Regions from separate parts of the Pseudonocardia sp. UM4_GMWB1 genome, predicted to be linked through region 1. Evidence: predicted binding sites of a transcription regulator. Region 1 holds the regulator's gene; the other holds the start of a gene.
What was found. The regulator LexA, encoded in region 1, represses DNA repair genes until DNA is damaged. The targets are predictions, from matches to a motif close to CGAACACGTGTTCG.

Region 1 (7,747 bases):
GTACGGCGAGCACCCGCGGGTCGACGCGGAGGCGCCCGGCCACCTCCGCGGTGCGGTCCTCGGTCACGTGGTCCCCGATCCCTGCCTCCACCACACGCGCCGGGGCGGCTCCGGTGTCGGAGCCGCCCCGGTGTGGTGCGGTGTCGCTCAGCTGCAGCCGCTGGTGGAGCCGCAGCCCTCGCAGAGGTAGCAGGACCCGGCGGGGCGCATCTTCGTCCCGCAGGTCATGCACAGCGGAGCGTCGGCGGCCTTGCCCAGACGCAGCTCGAGCAGCTCGGTGGAGCTGCCGACCTCGACCGGCGCCGGATCGACACCGGTCTCCTTGCGCTCCTCGGTCGTCGGCACGGAGGAGCGGAACTCCTCCATGTCGAGCTTCTCGCCGGTGCCGTAGTCGTTCTCGACCTGGGCGGACCGCTCGTCGGAGGAGAAGATGCCCAGCTGGGCGCGCTTCTCGTACGGCAGGTGGTCCAGCGCCAGACGGCGGAACAGGTAGTCCAGCACCGAGGTCGCGATCCGCACGTCCGGGTCGTCGGTCATCCCGGCAGGCTCGAAGCGCAGGTTGGAGAACTTCGAGACGTAGAACTCCAGCGGGATGCCGTACTGCAGACCCACCGAGATCGACATCGAGAAGGCGTCCATCACGCCGGCCAGGGTCGAGCCCTGCTTGCCGAGCTTGACGAAGATCTCGCCGAGGCCGTCGTCGGGGTAGCTGCCGGCGGTGAGGTAGCCCTCGGCGCCACCGACGGTGAACGACACGGTCTCGCTGGGCCGCTTCTTCGGCAGACGCTTGCGAACCGGTCGCTGCTCGACGACGACGTGCTTCTCCGGTTCGGCGTCGGCCTTCGTGTCGCCGCCCTTGCCCGCGGACAGCGGCTGGCCGACCTTGCAGTTGTCGCGGTAGATCGCCAGGGCCTTGAGGCCGAGGCGCCACCCCTCGAGGTAGATCCGCTCGACGTCCTCGACGCTCGCCCGCTCGGGCATGTTGACCGTCTTGGAGATGGCACCGGACAGGAACGGCTGCGCGGCGGCCATCATGCGGACGTGGCCCATCGGGGCGATCGTCCGGTCGCCCATGGCGCAGTCGAACACCTCGTAGTGCTCGGGCTTCATGCCCGGGGCGTCGACCACGTGGCCGTGCTCGGCGACGTACTCGACGATCGCCTCGGCCTGCTCCGCCTGGTAGCCGAGGTTGTCCAAGGCGCGGCGCACCGACTGGTTGACGATCTGCATGGAGCCGCCGCCGACCAGCTTCTTGAACTTGACCAGCGCCAGGTCCGGCTCGATGCCGGTCGTGTCGCAGTCCATCATCAGGCCGATCGTGCCGGTCGGGGCCAGCACGGACGCCTGCGCGTTGCGCCAGCCGTTGACCTGCCCGATGTCCTGGCACTGCTTCCAGACCTCGGTGGCGAGCTTCTGCACCGGGGTGCTGGAGGCGAAGGTGCGGATGCGGTCGTTCTCCGCGGCGTGCTTGCGGATGACGCGCTGGTGGGACTCGGCGTTGCGGGCGTAGCCCTCGTACGGGCCGACGACACCGGCGAGCTCGGCGGAGCGCTTGTACGCGGCACCGGTCATCAGCGAGGTGATGGACCCGGCGAGCGCCCGGCCGCCCTCGGAGTCGTAGGCGTGGCCGGTCGCCATGAGCAGCGCGCCGAGGTTGGCGTAGCCGATGCCCAGCTGGCGGAACCTGCGCGTGGTGTCGGCGATCGGCTCGGTCGGGAAGTCCGCGAAGCAGATCGAGATGTCCATCGCGGTGATGATCAGCTCGACGGCCTTGGCGAAGGTCCGGGCGTCGAACCGGTCGTCGGAGTCGAGGAACTTCAGCAGGTTCAGCGACGCCAGGTTGCAGCTGGAGTTGTCCAGGTGCATGTACTCCGAGCACGGGTTCGACGCGCTGATGCGCCCCGACTCCGGAGTGGTGTGCCAGTCGTTGATCGTGCCGTCGTACTGGATGCCGGGGTCGGCGCAGTTCCAGGCCGCCTCGGCGATGCCGCGGAACAACTTGCGGGCGTCGACGCGCTCGATGACCTCACCGGTCATGCGGGCACGCAGCCCGAAGTCGGTGCCCCCCTCGACGGCGCGCATGAACTCGTCGGTGACGCGGACGGAGTTGTTGGCGTTCTGGTACTGCACCGAGGTGATGTCGGAGCCGCCCAGGTCCATGTCGAAGCCGGCGTCGCGCAGGACGCGGACCTTGGCCTCCTCCTTGGCCTTGGTCTCGACGAACTCCTCGATGTCGGGGTGGTCGACGTCGAGGACGACCATCTTCGCCGCGCGCCGCGTGGCGCCGCCGGACTTGATGGTGCCCGCGGAGGCGTCGGCACCGCGCATGAACGAGACCGGGCCCGAGGCGGTGCCGCCGGAGGACAGCAACTCCTTCGACGAGCGGATGCGCGAGAGGTTCAGGCCGGCACCGGAGCCGCCCTTGAAGATCAGGCCCTCCTCGCGGTACCAGTTCAGGATCGACTCCATGGTGTCGTCGACCGAGAGGATGAAGCAGGCGCTGACCTGCTGCGGGCTGGCGGTCCCGACGTTGAACCACACCGGTGAGTTGAAACTGAACACCTGGTGGATCAGCATCCAGGTCAGCTCGTGGTCGAAGATCTCGGCGTCGCCGTCGGTGGCGAAGTAGCCGTGCTCGAGACCGGCCCGCTTGTAGGTGCCGACGACCCGCTCGACGAGCTGCTTGAGGCTGGACTCGCGGGTGTCCGAGCCCACCGCGCCGCGGAAGTACTTGCTGGTGACGATGTTGGTGGCGTTGACCGACCAGCTGCGCGGGAACTCGACGCCGCGCTGCTCGAAGTTGACGGTGCCGTCGCGCCAGTTCGTCATGACGACGTCGCGGCGCTCCCACTCCACCTCCTCGTAGGGGTGGACCCCTTCGGTGGTGAAGACACGCTGCACGGTCAGGCCGGGCGCGCGCTTGGCACCGGTCTTCCCGCGGCCACGCGACGGCTTGGCCGCCGCGCTGTCACCGGTGTCTGTCGTCGGGCCCCCGACGGTCTCGGTCATGAACTGCCTCCGCACATCCGACGCTTCTCCGCCCGCACGCTGGGGTGCGCGGACGGCTCTCTTCCCGGTACGACCGGCGACGACGACGCGCCGCTCAGCCGCCCGGGTGGTGACCGGCCTCGTCGTCGGCTGCTTCCCCGGCAGCCGCCGAACGCAGGTCGGCGATCTCCTTCTCGAAGTCCTCGATGGAGGAGAAGGACCGATAGACACTCGCGAACCGCAGGTACGCGACCTCGTCGAGCTCACGCAGCGGCCCGAGGATCGCCAGCCCGACCTCGTGGCTGGGAAGCTCCGCCGCCCCGCGCGCCCGCACCGTCTCCTCGACCCGGTGAGCGAGCTGTTGCAGGTCGTCCTCGTCGACCGGCCGGCCCTGGCACGCCCGCCGAACCCCGCCGACGACCTTCTGCCGGCTGAAGGGCTCGGTCACCCCGCTGCGCTTGACGACGGCGAGCACGGCCTCCTCGACCGTGGTGAACCGTCGTCCGCACGAGGTGCAGGACCGGCGCCGGCGGGTACAGGTCCCGTCGTCGGCGGTCCGGGAGTCGATCACGCGGGAGTCCGGGTGTCGGCAGAACGGGCAGCGCATGGACGCTCACACCCCTCTTCCGTGACGTTCCGGAAACTCTCCGCAGCAATCTGTCCCCCCAAGCTGTGGCGGAACGACACCAATGTAACCCCTACATCTAGGGGTACGCCATCCCGGGCCCGGTGCCACGCCGAGCTTCGCCCGATCGGGATCCGAGCCTCGCACACCACGTTCCGCGACCGGTCCGTCGCCGACGATCATGCAGCGGGGCATCGGCGCTGGTGGCGCGGAGAAACGTCGCGGGCAGCGCCGCCCGTCGCGCCGGAGGGACCGCGACCGGCGGCCACCCGATGCGGGGACACGCCCTGCGGACGCGCCCGGCGGCACGTCGCCGACTCCCCCGGCGACATCCCGGCGACCACGTCCGACACCCGCGCACCACCCCCGTGCACGCCGTCACCCGATGCGCCGCCGACACCGCGTCCGGCGCTCCGCACCGTCACCACCTCGGGCCGCCCGCAGCGCACAACCGTGCGCACCACGGGGTGCGGCGTCGCGCTGCGCGGCGCCGGCCGACGTCAGCGCACGGCGCCGATCGACGGCACGGCCGCCGCGGGGGCGTTCCAGCCCGCCGCCGCGTCGCCCAGCAGCCCGAGCGCCACCACCGCGGTCGTCGCGCACAGCAGGGCCGCGACCCCGGCGAGGAACCGCTCCAGGCGCCCGCCGGCGCGGCTGCGGGCCGGGCGCGGCCGCGCCGGGACCAGGCAGCGCCGGGACGGCGGACGGACGGTACGCGGTGCCGGCACGGCCACCGACCGGGGACGGGGCGGCGCCACGGCCGGCGCGGGCCGCGTCAGGGTCGATGCGGGCCGCGTCAGGGTCGCCGTCGCACTCGGGGCCGGGTCCGCGGTGGTGCAGCGGGGCGTCCGGACCGCGAGATTCGGACCGCCGGCGGGACCGGACACCGGGACACCGGCCCCTCGGGCACCGGACGCCGGAGCGCGCCGGGAACGGGCGGCGGGATGACGGGCCACCGACTCGGCCAGTGCGCGCTCGTGCGCCCCGTGGGCCGCCCACCGGTGGGCCGCGCGCGCGGCGGCCGACGGGCCGGCACCGGCCACACCGGCGAGACCGTCGGCGGCCCGCACCCGCTCCCGGGCGGCGCGCCGGGCGCGCGAGGTGGGGGTGCCGGGCGCCGGGGCGCCGGTCAGGCAGCCGACCGCGCCGTGGTCGCGGATCCGCTCGTCGAGCTCTCGCATGGTTCCTCCTGCCGTCGGACCGCCCGTCCCCCGGGCGGGTCTCGTCTCCCCCGCTCCCGACCGGCCCTTCCCCGAGCCCGGTCGAACGGGCGTACGAGCGGTGTAGCACCCGACACCGACAACGACCGCGTTCCCGCAGGCCCTCCCCCGTGCCGGGGACGTTCTCAGCGTGGTGCGGCGGCCGCGGGCGGCCCGGCCGGGCCGTGGGTGGCGACCGCGACGTCGGCGAGCACCCCGAGCGCGACGACCGCGGCCGCCGAGGCGAGCAGGACACCCGATGCGCCCACCGCACGGCGCACGACGCCCGGCGCCCGGCCGGGCCGCACTCCGTCGGTCGTGGTGCGCACCGCGACCCGCCCGATGACCGTCACGTCCCCGATGACCGCCGAACCCACGATCGCCACCCCCGCTGCCGTTCCCGCTGCCGGTCGCCCCCGCGCGGCCGGACGGCGACGCGGACCGCGTCCGATCGAACCCGCGTTCGATCGAACGCCTGTGCGATGTTGTACCACCGCGGCCCGACGGAATCCACGACACGCCCCGGGCGACTTCGAACGCATGTTTGGCGAACGGGATCGTGGCGGCTAGGGTCGTCGCCGTAAGTACCCCGAGGAGGCGAATGCGATGGCAGCGGACGACACCGGACACGGTGGTCCCGGCGTGACCGGCACCGCCGCGGACCGGGGATCCGCGAAGGTCCGGGAGTTCCCCGACCCCGCGGCCGACACCCGCGGCCTGACCCCGCGGCAGAAGAAGGTCCTGGCCGTCATCCGGGACTGGGTGGACCGGTACGGCTACCCGCCCAGCGTCCGCGAGATCGGTGACGCGGTGGGCCTCACGTCCACCTCGTCGGTGCACCACCAGCTCCGCACCCTGGAGCGCAAGGGCTTCCTCCGGCGCGACCCGAACCGCACCCGCGCGGTCGACGTCCGCAGCCCGGAGCAGATCGCCGGTACCGACGGGGCGGACTCCGACACCGACACCGCCGATCTGCGTTCCGCGCGGCCGGCGCCGGCGTTCGTGCCGCTCATCGGCGACATCGCCGCCGGTGGCCCGATCCTGGCCGAGCAGGCCGTGCAGGACGTGTTCCCGCTGCCGCGCGAGATCGTCGGCGAGGGCACGCTGTTCCTGCTCAACGTCAAGGGCGACTCGATGGTCGACGCCGCGATCACCGACGGCGACTGGGTCGTCGTGCGCCAGCAGCCGGTGGCCGAGCAGGGCGAGGTCGTGGCCGCGATGATCGACGGTGAGGCGACCGTGAAGACGTTCCGCCGCAAGGACGGGCACATCTGGCTGATGCCCGCGAACGACGCCTACGACCCGATCCCGGGTGACGACGCGTCGATCCTGGGCCGCGTCGTGGCGGTCCTGCGCCGCCTCTGACCGCCTCGGACGGCGCCCCGGGCCCCGCGATCAGCGGGACCGGCGGCGCCGTCCGTGCAGGGACATCGCGACGGCGCCGGCGATCAGCAGCGCCCCGAGCGCCGCGGCCCCGCCCGCGGCAGGCAGCCACGACGGGTACGTGCGGTACTCCGGCACCTCGGCGGGCTGAGGGACGACCGGTGCCTGCGGAACGGTCGCCGCGGTCACCGCGCCCGGGACGACCGTGATCGCCGCCGCGGTCAGGCTCCGCGCCTCGCTCCCGGAGTGCAGCGCGCCCCGGCCGTCCGGGGCGACCGCCTCGCCCTGGGCCTCTCCCGGCAACGGCACCGGAAGCGGTGCCCCGTCCAGGGCCGCGACCAGCGCGTCGGCCGTCGCCGGTCCGCCGGCGGGCAGCGGGAACACCCAGGCGTCGGTGTAGGTCCGCAGCACGGCGGCGCGCCCGCCGTCGGCCCCGGCCGGCGAGACCCCGCCGCCGGTGACCGTGCGCGCCCCGGCGGCCCCGAGCGGCCCGCCGCCGGTGCCGGACCAGGGCAGCACGACCTGTGCCACCCGGCGCAGCTCCACCGGGTCCCCGCCGTCGTGCAGCGGCGCGGCGGCCCGGTAGACCCCGGCGGCCCCGGTGGTCTTGTCGACCAGCAAGGGCACGCCGTCGTCGCCGACCAGCAGTGCCTCGACGTCGCGCGGACCGTCGGGGTAGACGAGGTCGTGCACCCGTGGCGGCCCGGCCGGGGGCAGCACGACGAGCCGGACCGAGCCGCGCCGCGCCCCGTTGTCGCCGGTGTCGGCGAGCCACAGCTCCCCGCCCGGTCCGAGGCCGAGGTCCTCGACGTCGGTGACCGGGACGTCGGCCTGCCGGGTCCCGGTGACCGCACAGCCGACGGGGTCCAGGGTGAACGCCCGCGCGGTCCCGCCGCCGTCGACGATGGTGTGGTAACGCTGCGGGGCGGCGCCGGGCGGGCCCTCGGCGACCAGCCCGGACAGCTCCGCCAGCCGCGGGTCGCCGATCGAGCAGGCCGGGATCGCCCCGGGCGGCGACGCGGCCGCACCCGTGAGCGCACCGGTCAGGCAGAGGACCGTGGCCAGGCGGCGGGCCACGATCCCGGGGCCCGGCCGCCCGGCCGGTGGGACGCTCAGTGGCCCGCCGCCGTCGCCGGCAGGTCGGTGCCGGCCCCCGTCGGCAGGGCCGAGCCCGCCACCGCGAACGGCAGCACCGCGGTGCCCAGTTCGGGCTTCACCCGCGCCCGGATCCGGGTGCCGTCGGCGGTGTGTTCCTCGGCGAGGATCTCGCCGTCGTCGTGCAGCCGCGCGACCAGCGCACCCTCGGTGTAGGGCAGCAGGAGGTCGACCTCGTACTCCGGGCGCGGCAGTCGCTCGGCGATGCGCTCCCGGAGCCGGCGGATCCCGTCACCGCTGTGCGCGGAGACGAACACCGCGTCCGGCTGGGCGTGCCGCAGCCGGGCCAGCGCGAGGTCACCGGCCGCATCGGTCTTGTTGATCACGAGCAGCTCGGGCGGCATCGTGTCGCCCGCAGCCTCACCGACCTCGACGAGCACCTGGCGGACCGCGGCGA
Region 2 (7,747 bases), 930 kb from region 1:
GATCTCGTTGCCGTTGCAGACGATGTCGTAGGCGTAGGCCAGGGCGTTGCCCGGGTCCTTCTCGAAGGTGTCGATCCACTCCGGGGTCGGAGAGGTGAACGCGTGGTGCAGCGCGGTCCACGCACCGCCGCCGACGGCGACGTCGTCGGTGTCGGCGGCCGACTCGAACAGCGGCGCGTCGACGATCCAGACGAACGACCAGGCCGAGGAGTCGATCGCACCGGTCCGCCGGGCGATCTCGCCCCGGGCCGCGCCCAGCAGCGCGCGGGCCTCGGTGGGCTTGCCGGCGGCGAAGAAGATGCAGTCGCCGGGGTGCGCGCCGACGGCCTCGGCCAGGCCGGACCGCTCGGCCTCGGACAGGTTCTTGACCACGGGGCCGCGCTCGTCGACCTGCCCGTCCTCACCGATCAGCACGTAGGCCAGGCCGCGGGCGCCGCGCTGCTTGGCCCACTCCTGCCAGCCGTCGAGCACCTTGCGGGGCTGCGACGCCCCGCCCGGCATGACGACCGCGCCGACATAGGGGTTCTGGAAGACCCGGAACCCGGTTCCCGCGAAGTACGACGTGAGCTCGGTGAGCTCGATGTCGAAGCGCAGGTCGGGCTTGTCCGAGCCGTAGCGGGCCATCGCCTCGGCGTAGGGCATCCGGCGGATCGGGGTCTCGATCTCGTACCCGACGAGGCGCCACAGCGCGGTGAGGACCTTCTCGGCGAGTGCGATGACGTCGTCCTGCTCGACGAAGCTCATCTCGATGTCGAGCTGGGTGAACTCCGGCTGGCGGTCGGCGCGGAAGTCCTCGTCGCGGTAGCAGCGCGCGATCTGGTAGTACCGCTCCAGCCCGCCGACCATGAGCAGCTGTTTGAACAGCTGCGGGCTCTGCGGCAGCGCGTACCAGGAGCCGGGGCGCAGCCGCGCCGGGACGACGAAGTCGCGCGCGCCCTCGGGGGTGGACCGGGTCAGGGTCGGCGTCTCGACCTCGATGAAGTCCTCCGCGGCCAGCACGTCGCGGGCGGCCTTGTTCACGTCGCTGCGCAGCTTCATCGCCGCGGCGGGCCCGGAACGACGCAGGTCGAGGTAGCGGTGGGAGAGCCGGATCTCCTCGCCGACGCCGGTGTGCTCGTCGATCGGGAACGGCAGCGGCGCCGACTCCGACAGGACGGTCAGCTCGGTGACCGTGACCTCGATGTCGCCGGTCGGCAGGTCGGAGTTCTCGTTGCCCGCGGGCCGGCGGACGACCTCGCCGACGACCTGGATGCAGAACTCGGAGCGCAGCCGGTGGGCCCGCTCGGCCATCTCGCCCTCGCGGAACACGACCTGGGCCGATCCGGAGCGGTCCCGCAGGTCGATGAAGATCACGCCGCCGTGATCGCGGCGGCGGGCCACCCATCCGGCGAGGGTCACGGTCTGGCCGGCGTTCTCGGCACGCAGCGTGCCGACGGGGTGGGTTCGCATCACGGCGGTCAAGGCTATCGGCATCCCCCGGGCCGTCTGCCACCAGGTTTCCGGCGGGTTCTCAGAGCAGGCTCAGCTGCCCGTCCCCGGGCTCCGCAGCCCGCGGCGACGCGACCGGCTGCCGGGTCCACCCCGGGTCGCGCGGGTTCGGCTCGGGCCGGTCCAGGCCGTGCCGGGCCAGCAGCGGGGCGACCCGCCGGGCCAGGGTCCCGCGGTAGTCCCGGGTGGCGTAGGCCCCGCCGCGGTAGAGCCGCTCGTAGCGCGGCAGCAGCGCGGGGTGGGTCCGCCCCAGCCAGGCCAGGAACCACTCCCGGGCCCCGGGACGCAGGTGCAGGGCGAGCACCGTGGCCCGGCTCGCCCCGGCGGCGGCGATCTCCGCCAGCAGGGCGTCGAGGGCTTCGGTGGAGTCGGTCAGCCACGGCAGCACCGGGGCCACCATGACCCCGCAGGGCAGGCCGGCGTCGGTGATCCGCCGGACGAGGTCGAGGCGGGCCCGCGGGCTCGGGGTGCCCGGCTCGAGGTGCGACTGCAGCTCCCGGTCCAGCAGCGCGATCGACACCCCGGTGCCGACGCGGACGTCGGCGTTCGCGGCCGCGAGCTGCGGCAGGTCCCGGCCCAGCACGGTGCCCTTGGTGAGGACGGAGAACGGCGTGCCGGAGCGGGCCAGCGCGGTGATCACCCCGGGCATCAGCCGGTAGCGGCCCTCCGCCCGCTGGTAGGGGTCGGTGTTGGTGCCCATCGCGACGTGCTCGCGCCGCCACGACGGCCGGGCCAGCTCCCGCTCCAGCACCCGCGCGACGTTCACCTTGACCACGATCTGGGAGTCGAAGTCCGCGCCCGCGTCGAGGTCGAGGTAGGTGTGGGTGTTGCGGGCGAAGCAGTTGTGGCTGACCACCCCGGCGGCGACGAAGTCCCCCGTACCGGTGGTGATGTCGACCATCGGGCGGAGGGTGCCGGTGTCGCGGACCGCCACGACCCGCGGCGCTCCCCCGGGCGGCTCCTCGACACGGGCACCGCCGACGTCGCGCACCCGGGCCACGGCCGGGTCGGTCACCGCGACCAGCCGCAGCTGCTCGGCGACCCCGCCCAGCACCCGCAGCGCCCGCACCCCGGGCCGGGCCGACGGCTCGGAGGCCACGCGGAACCCGAGCCGGCGCAGCGCGTCGACGCAGGCCCGGGCGAGCTCCTCGTCGCCGGGCACGATCCGCAGCACCCCGGCGGAGACCTCACCACAGGCGTCGACGATCCCGCCGACGAAACCGGCCGTCCAGCCGCGGGCGGGCCGCTGCGGCCAGGCCGCCGGCGACGGGGCGGGCGCCGCGAGCATCCCGGCGGCCACGAGCGCCGGCCGTGCGGTCAGCAGATGGTGGGCGCGGGCGAGCGCCTCCAGCTCGACCCAGCCGGTCGGGAACGGCTCGGCCCGCACCCGGCCGCGCACCGCGTCGGCCCGGACCAACCCGCAGAGCCAGCCCTCGGCGTATCCGTCGGGCCGGGCCCCGCCCGGGACCGCGGCGGCACCGGGCCCGACCAGCGCCGTCTCCGGGCCCAGGTGCGGCCGGTCCGCGGAGGCCCGGCAGCGCCCCGGGCGCACGTGCGCCCAGCCGGAGGTGGTGAGGAAGCGGTGCTCGGCGGAGGTGACGAGCCGCGTGCCGTCGTCGAGGGTCACCTCCTGGGCGCGGCGCCGCGTCGACCAGCGCGCGAGCACCGGGGTGCGGACGAAGCGGCGCCGACCGCCGCCGTCGGCGACGGTGCCGACCACCTCGTCACCCGGGCGCAGCTCCCCGATCGGCCGCGACCGGCCGTCCGCGGTGAGCACCGGGGTCTCCGGGACGAGGCAGTAGGTGCACGCGTGCGAGCAGCCGCGGTAGGGGTTGACCGTCCAGCCGAACGGCACCGGCGACGACGACGGCACCCGGTTCAGCACCGAGCGCGCCTCGACCTCGTGGAACACCGTGTCCGCGAACCCCGGCGTGCGCACCGAGCGCAGCAACCCCCGCATCCCCGGCAGCGCCGTCGCGTTCCCGACACCGTCCGCCCCGACCTGCTGTCCGTTCCATCGCACCGAGTCAGTCGAACACAAGTTCGAACGCCGGACAACCGGTCGTCGCCGGGCGGTCGCGTCCGGGCGAACGGCAGCCCGCAGGTCGAAGATCGTTTGCAAGGATGCGGAGGTGCCCCCGCCTCCGCCCGTCCCGCGCGACCCGTCCGCCCCCGACGGCGGGCGTCCCGCCGCCCCGCGGACGGGTGGGCGGCGGCGCGCCGAGGACCGACCCCCGGGCGCCTCGGGCGGGCACCGGCTCCCGGGTGGCGAACCGGCGCGGCACCGGGCCCGCCACGCTCCGGCCCCGCGCCGTCCGGCCCCCGTGGAGAACCGCCCCGGGTCCGCACCGGCGGGCGGCGCGGCGGCGGACCCCGCCGACGGCGCCGAGACCGGTCCGATCCCCCACCCCGGGCACCCGGGCGGCTGGGGCGACTGCCCCGGCCAGGCCGACCTCGATGCCACACCCGGCCCGCCGGCCCCGCCCGCCCCCGGCCGGGGACACGGGCACGGGCACGGACACGGCGCCGCGTCCCCGGCCGGGCGACGGGTGCGCAGGCTGCTGGTCGCCCTGCTCGTGCCGTGCGTACTCGCGACGCTCGCCGGGGTGGCCCTGCTGTGGCCGGGGGCGACCCCGGTCCCGGAGATCCCACCCACCCAGCAGGTGCACGGCACGGTCACCGCGGTGCAGGTCGCGGACTGCTCCCCCGGCGCCGGGGACCGTCGCTGCACCGGGGTGACGGTCGCGCTGTCCGACGGGCCGCGCGCCGGGCGGGACCTGGTGCAGCTGGTGCCGAACGAGCCGTCGACGCCGCGGTTCGCGGTGGGCGACCCGGTCACGCTGTCCTGGTCGGGCGCGAACCCCGACGACGCGGGCTCCTACCAGCTCGTGGACTTCCAGCGCGGCGCCCCGCTGGGGTGGCTGGCGGCGGCGTTCGCGCTGGCCGTCGTGGTGCTCGGGCGGCTGCGCGGGTTCGCGGCACTGGTCGGCCTGGCGCTGAGCTTCGTGGTCCTCCTGTGGTTCGTGCTGCCGGCGATCCTGTCCGGCGGCTCGCCGCTCGCGGTCGCCGTCACCGGCGCCTGCCTGATCATGTTCGTGGTGCTGTACCTGACCCACGGGTTCACCGCGCGGACCTCGTGCGCGGTGCTCGGCACGCTGGCCTCGCTCGCCCTGATCGGGGTGCTGGGCTACCTGTTCACCGTCACCTCGCGGCTCACCGGGCTCGACGACACCACCGCCACGCTGATCGGCACGCTCGGCCCCGGGGTACCGATCGACCCGCGCGGCCTGGTGCTGGCCGGACTGGTGATCGGCGCGCTCGGGGCGCTCGACGACGTCACCGTCACCCAGGCCTCCGCGGTGTGGGAGCTGGGCGCGGCGAACCCCGAGCTGGGTGTGCGCGAGCTGTTCGCGGCCGGGATGCGGATCGGGCGCGACCACGTCGCGTCCGCGGTGAACACCCTGGTGCTGGCCTACGCCGGCGCCGCGCTCCCGCTGCTGCTGCTGTTCACGGTGGCGGCGGGCGGCGTGACCCAGGTGCTCACCAGCCAGGACGTGGCGACCGAGATCGTGCGGACCCTGGTGGGCAGCATCGGGCTGGTCGCCGCCGTCCCGGTGACGACCGGGCTGGCCGCACTCGTCGTCGGCCGGCGCTGAGTCCCGGTCCGGCGACCTATCCGGCGGGCTGGAGCACGAAGTCGTAGCGGGCCTCGTACCAGGGCACCTCGCTGTGCCCGCCGTCCGGTGTGGGGCCGGGCTCGCGGCGGGTGAAGCCGACGACGAGTTCGCGCTTGACCCCGAACACGACGTCGGAGTCGAGGAACTCGGCGCCCTCCCGGAACAGGTGGGTGATCAGCGGCTCGTAGCCGGGCACGGCCAGCAGGAAGTGGATGTGGGCGGGCCGCATCGGGCTGATGTCGGTGCGCGAGACGAGGTCGCCGACGGGCCCGTCCATCGGGATGGCGTAGCCGAGCGGGGCGATGGTGCGCAGGCAGTAGCCGCCGTCGTCGCCGGTGGTGTACTTCGCGCGCAGCCGGGCCTCGTCGACGTCGAGCTGGGCCTCGTAGGTGCCGTCGGCGTCGGACTGCCAGACGTCGAGGACGGCTCCGGTCACCGGGGTGCCGTCGAGCGCGCGGACGCTGCCGTGCACGAACAGAGGGTCGCCGGGCAGCCCGTCGGACATGTCCTCGCCGGAGGCCTTCTCCGGGGAGCCGTCGATGTGGAACGGGCCCAGCACCGTCGCCGGGGTGGCGGCCGGGTCGAGCCGGTGGTTCTGCTGGACGACGAGCATGGACAGCCCGAGCACGTCGGAAGCGAGGATGAACTCCTCGCGCTTGTCGTCGGAGATCTGCCCGGTTGCGGTCAGCCAGCGCACCGCGGCCATCCACTCGTCCTCGGTGAGGTGGGTCTCGCGGGCGAAGTCGTGCAGGTGGCGCACCAGGGCGGTCATCAGCTCGGCGGTGCGCGGGTCGTGCGCGGTCGCCCAGCGCGCGACGGCGGCGTCGGTGATCGTGTCCTCGGTGACGGTGGTGGGCTGCGTCATCGCAGGTCTCCCTCGGGCTGGTACGGGTCGGGGTCGACGGACCGGTTGTGCAGGTCCACGGACAGAAAGATGTCGTTGGCGACGGGGTGGCGCAGCTCCTCGGCGAGCTGGCCGATCAGGCCCGCGGTGCGGGCGAGCAGGGCGAAGCCGCGCAGCAGCTCCAGCGGCAGGCCGAGGTCGGCCAGCGCGGCGCCGCAGACGCCGGCGCCGTTGAGCGGCAGCGTCCGTCCGAGCACCTGCGGGTGCACCCGGCCGATCGCGGCGAACAGCCTCAGGTGCGGGCCGGTCAGCCCCTCCTCGGCGGCGAGGGTGAACAGCCGCGGGGTGCGGGGGTCGCCGTCCTTGTGGACGTGGTGGCCGAGGCCCGGCACGAACCGCTTCGCCGCCCGCTGGGCGGTGACGATCTCCAGCGCGACGGCGTCCCAGCCGTCGTCGGTGGTCGGGCGCTCGACGGGCAGGTGGTCGTGCAGGAACCGGCCGCAGTCCTCGGTGACGCCGAGGAAGCGTGACCCGCCGCCGAGCAGCCCGGCGGCCAGCGCGCCCTGCACCGAGTCCGGCGCCGACAGGTGGGTGAGCCGGGTGACGATCGCGGTCGGGGTGAACCCGTGGTCGGCCAGCGCGGCGAGGACGGCCTCGAACACCCGGGTCTCACCGGGGGTGGGGCGACGCTGGGTGGCGAGCCAGAACGCGAGCTCGCCGAACCCGACCTTCCCCATGACGTCGTCGGCGAGGTCGTGGCCGAGCAGGGTGATGGCGTCCTTCGACGAGGCGCCCAGGGCGGTGGGGTAGGTCATGAGTCGAGCCATTTCCGCAGGTCGGCGCCGTGCTCGTCGAGCCGCGGCGGAGGGAGCCGGTAGACGGCCGGGGTGGCGGAGAACCGGACCGGGTGCCGGGTGGTGGGCACCGCGCGGTCCCCCTCCCCGACCGTGACGACGGGATCGAGCCCGAAGCGCTCGGCCATCGCGAACCCGCCGTCGATGGTCTGGATCGGCCCGGACGGCACGCCGGCGGCGGTGAGCAGCTCGAACCACTCGACGGCCCCCCGGGTCGCGAGCCGCTCCTCCAGCAGCGGGCGCAGCTCCTCCCGGTTGACCGTGCGGTCGGCGTTGCGGGCGAAGCGGGGGTCGTCGGCGAGGCCGGGCACCTCGAGCACGCCGCAGAGCTTGCGGAACTGGGCGTCGTTGCCGGCGGCGACGATGAGGTCGTCGTCGGCGGTGGGCATCGGCTCGTAGGGGAACACCGAGGGGTGGGCGTTGCCCATCCGGTAGGGCACCGTCCCGCCCGCGACCCAGGCGGAGCTGTGGTTGACCAGCCCGGTCAGCGCGGAGGACAGCAGGTTGACCTCGACGTGCTGGCCGGCGCCGGTGCGGTCGCGGTGGCGCAGCGCGGCGAGGACGCCGATCGCGGCGTGGTTGCCCGCCATCACGTCGAACACCGAGATCCCGGCCCGGTACGGCGGCCCGTCCGGGTCGCCGGTGAGGCTCATCAGCCCGGACATCGCCTGCACCATGAGGTCGTAGCCGGGGACGTGCGCGCCCGCACCGGAGCCGAACCCGGAGATCGAGGCGTAGACGACACCGGGGTTGTCGGCGGCGACGGAGGCGTGGTCCAGCCCGAAGCGGGCCATCCCGCCGGGCCGCAGGTTCTCGATGACGACGTCGGCGCGGCGGGCGAGCTCGCGGGCCGCGGCGAGATCGCCGGGGTCGCGCAGGTCGAG

Region 2: the regulator LexA is predicted to act here: its motif matches at 3,521-3,534, upstream of DMP15_RS14585 (intein-containing Rv2578c family radical SAM protein).

What each region holds. Positions count from the first base shown of each region.
Region 1 covers NZ_QJPN01000001.1:2,114,408-2,122,154, reverse strand. The annotation lists gene DMP15_RS10335 (hypothetical protein) at 1-67, opposite strand, end outside; gene DMP15_RS10330 (vitamin B12-dependent ribonucleotide reductase) at 148-3,009, opposite strand; gene nrdR (transcriptional regulator NrdR) at 3,104-3,595, opposite strand; gene DMP15_RS10320 (hypothetical protein) at 4,114-4,794, opposite strand; gene DMP15_RS10315 (hypothetical protein) at 4,959-5,189, opposite strand; gene lexA (transcriptional repressor LexA) at 5,419-6,177, shown strand; gene DMP15_RS10305 (hypothetical protein) at 6,208-7,272, opposite strand; gene hflX (GTPase HflX) at 7,308-7,747, opposite strand, start outside.
Region 2 covers NZ_QJPN01000001.1:3,042,949-3,050,695, reverse strand. The annotation lists gene aspS (aspartate--tRNA ligase) at 1-1,452, opposite strand, end outside; gene DMP15_RS14585 (intein-containing Rv2578c family radical SAM protein) at 1,511-3,511, opposite strand; gene DMP15_RS14580 (YibE/F family protein) at 3,621-5,144, shown strand; gene DMP15_RS14575 (dioxygenase family protein) at 5,161-6,030, opposite strand; gene DMP15_RS14570 (citryl-CoA lyase) at 6,027-6,824, opposite strand; gene DMP15_RS14565 (CaiB/BaiF CoA transferase family protein) at 6,821-7,747, opposite strand, start outside.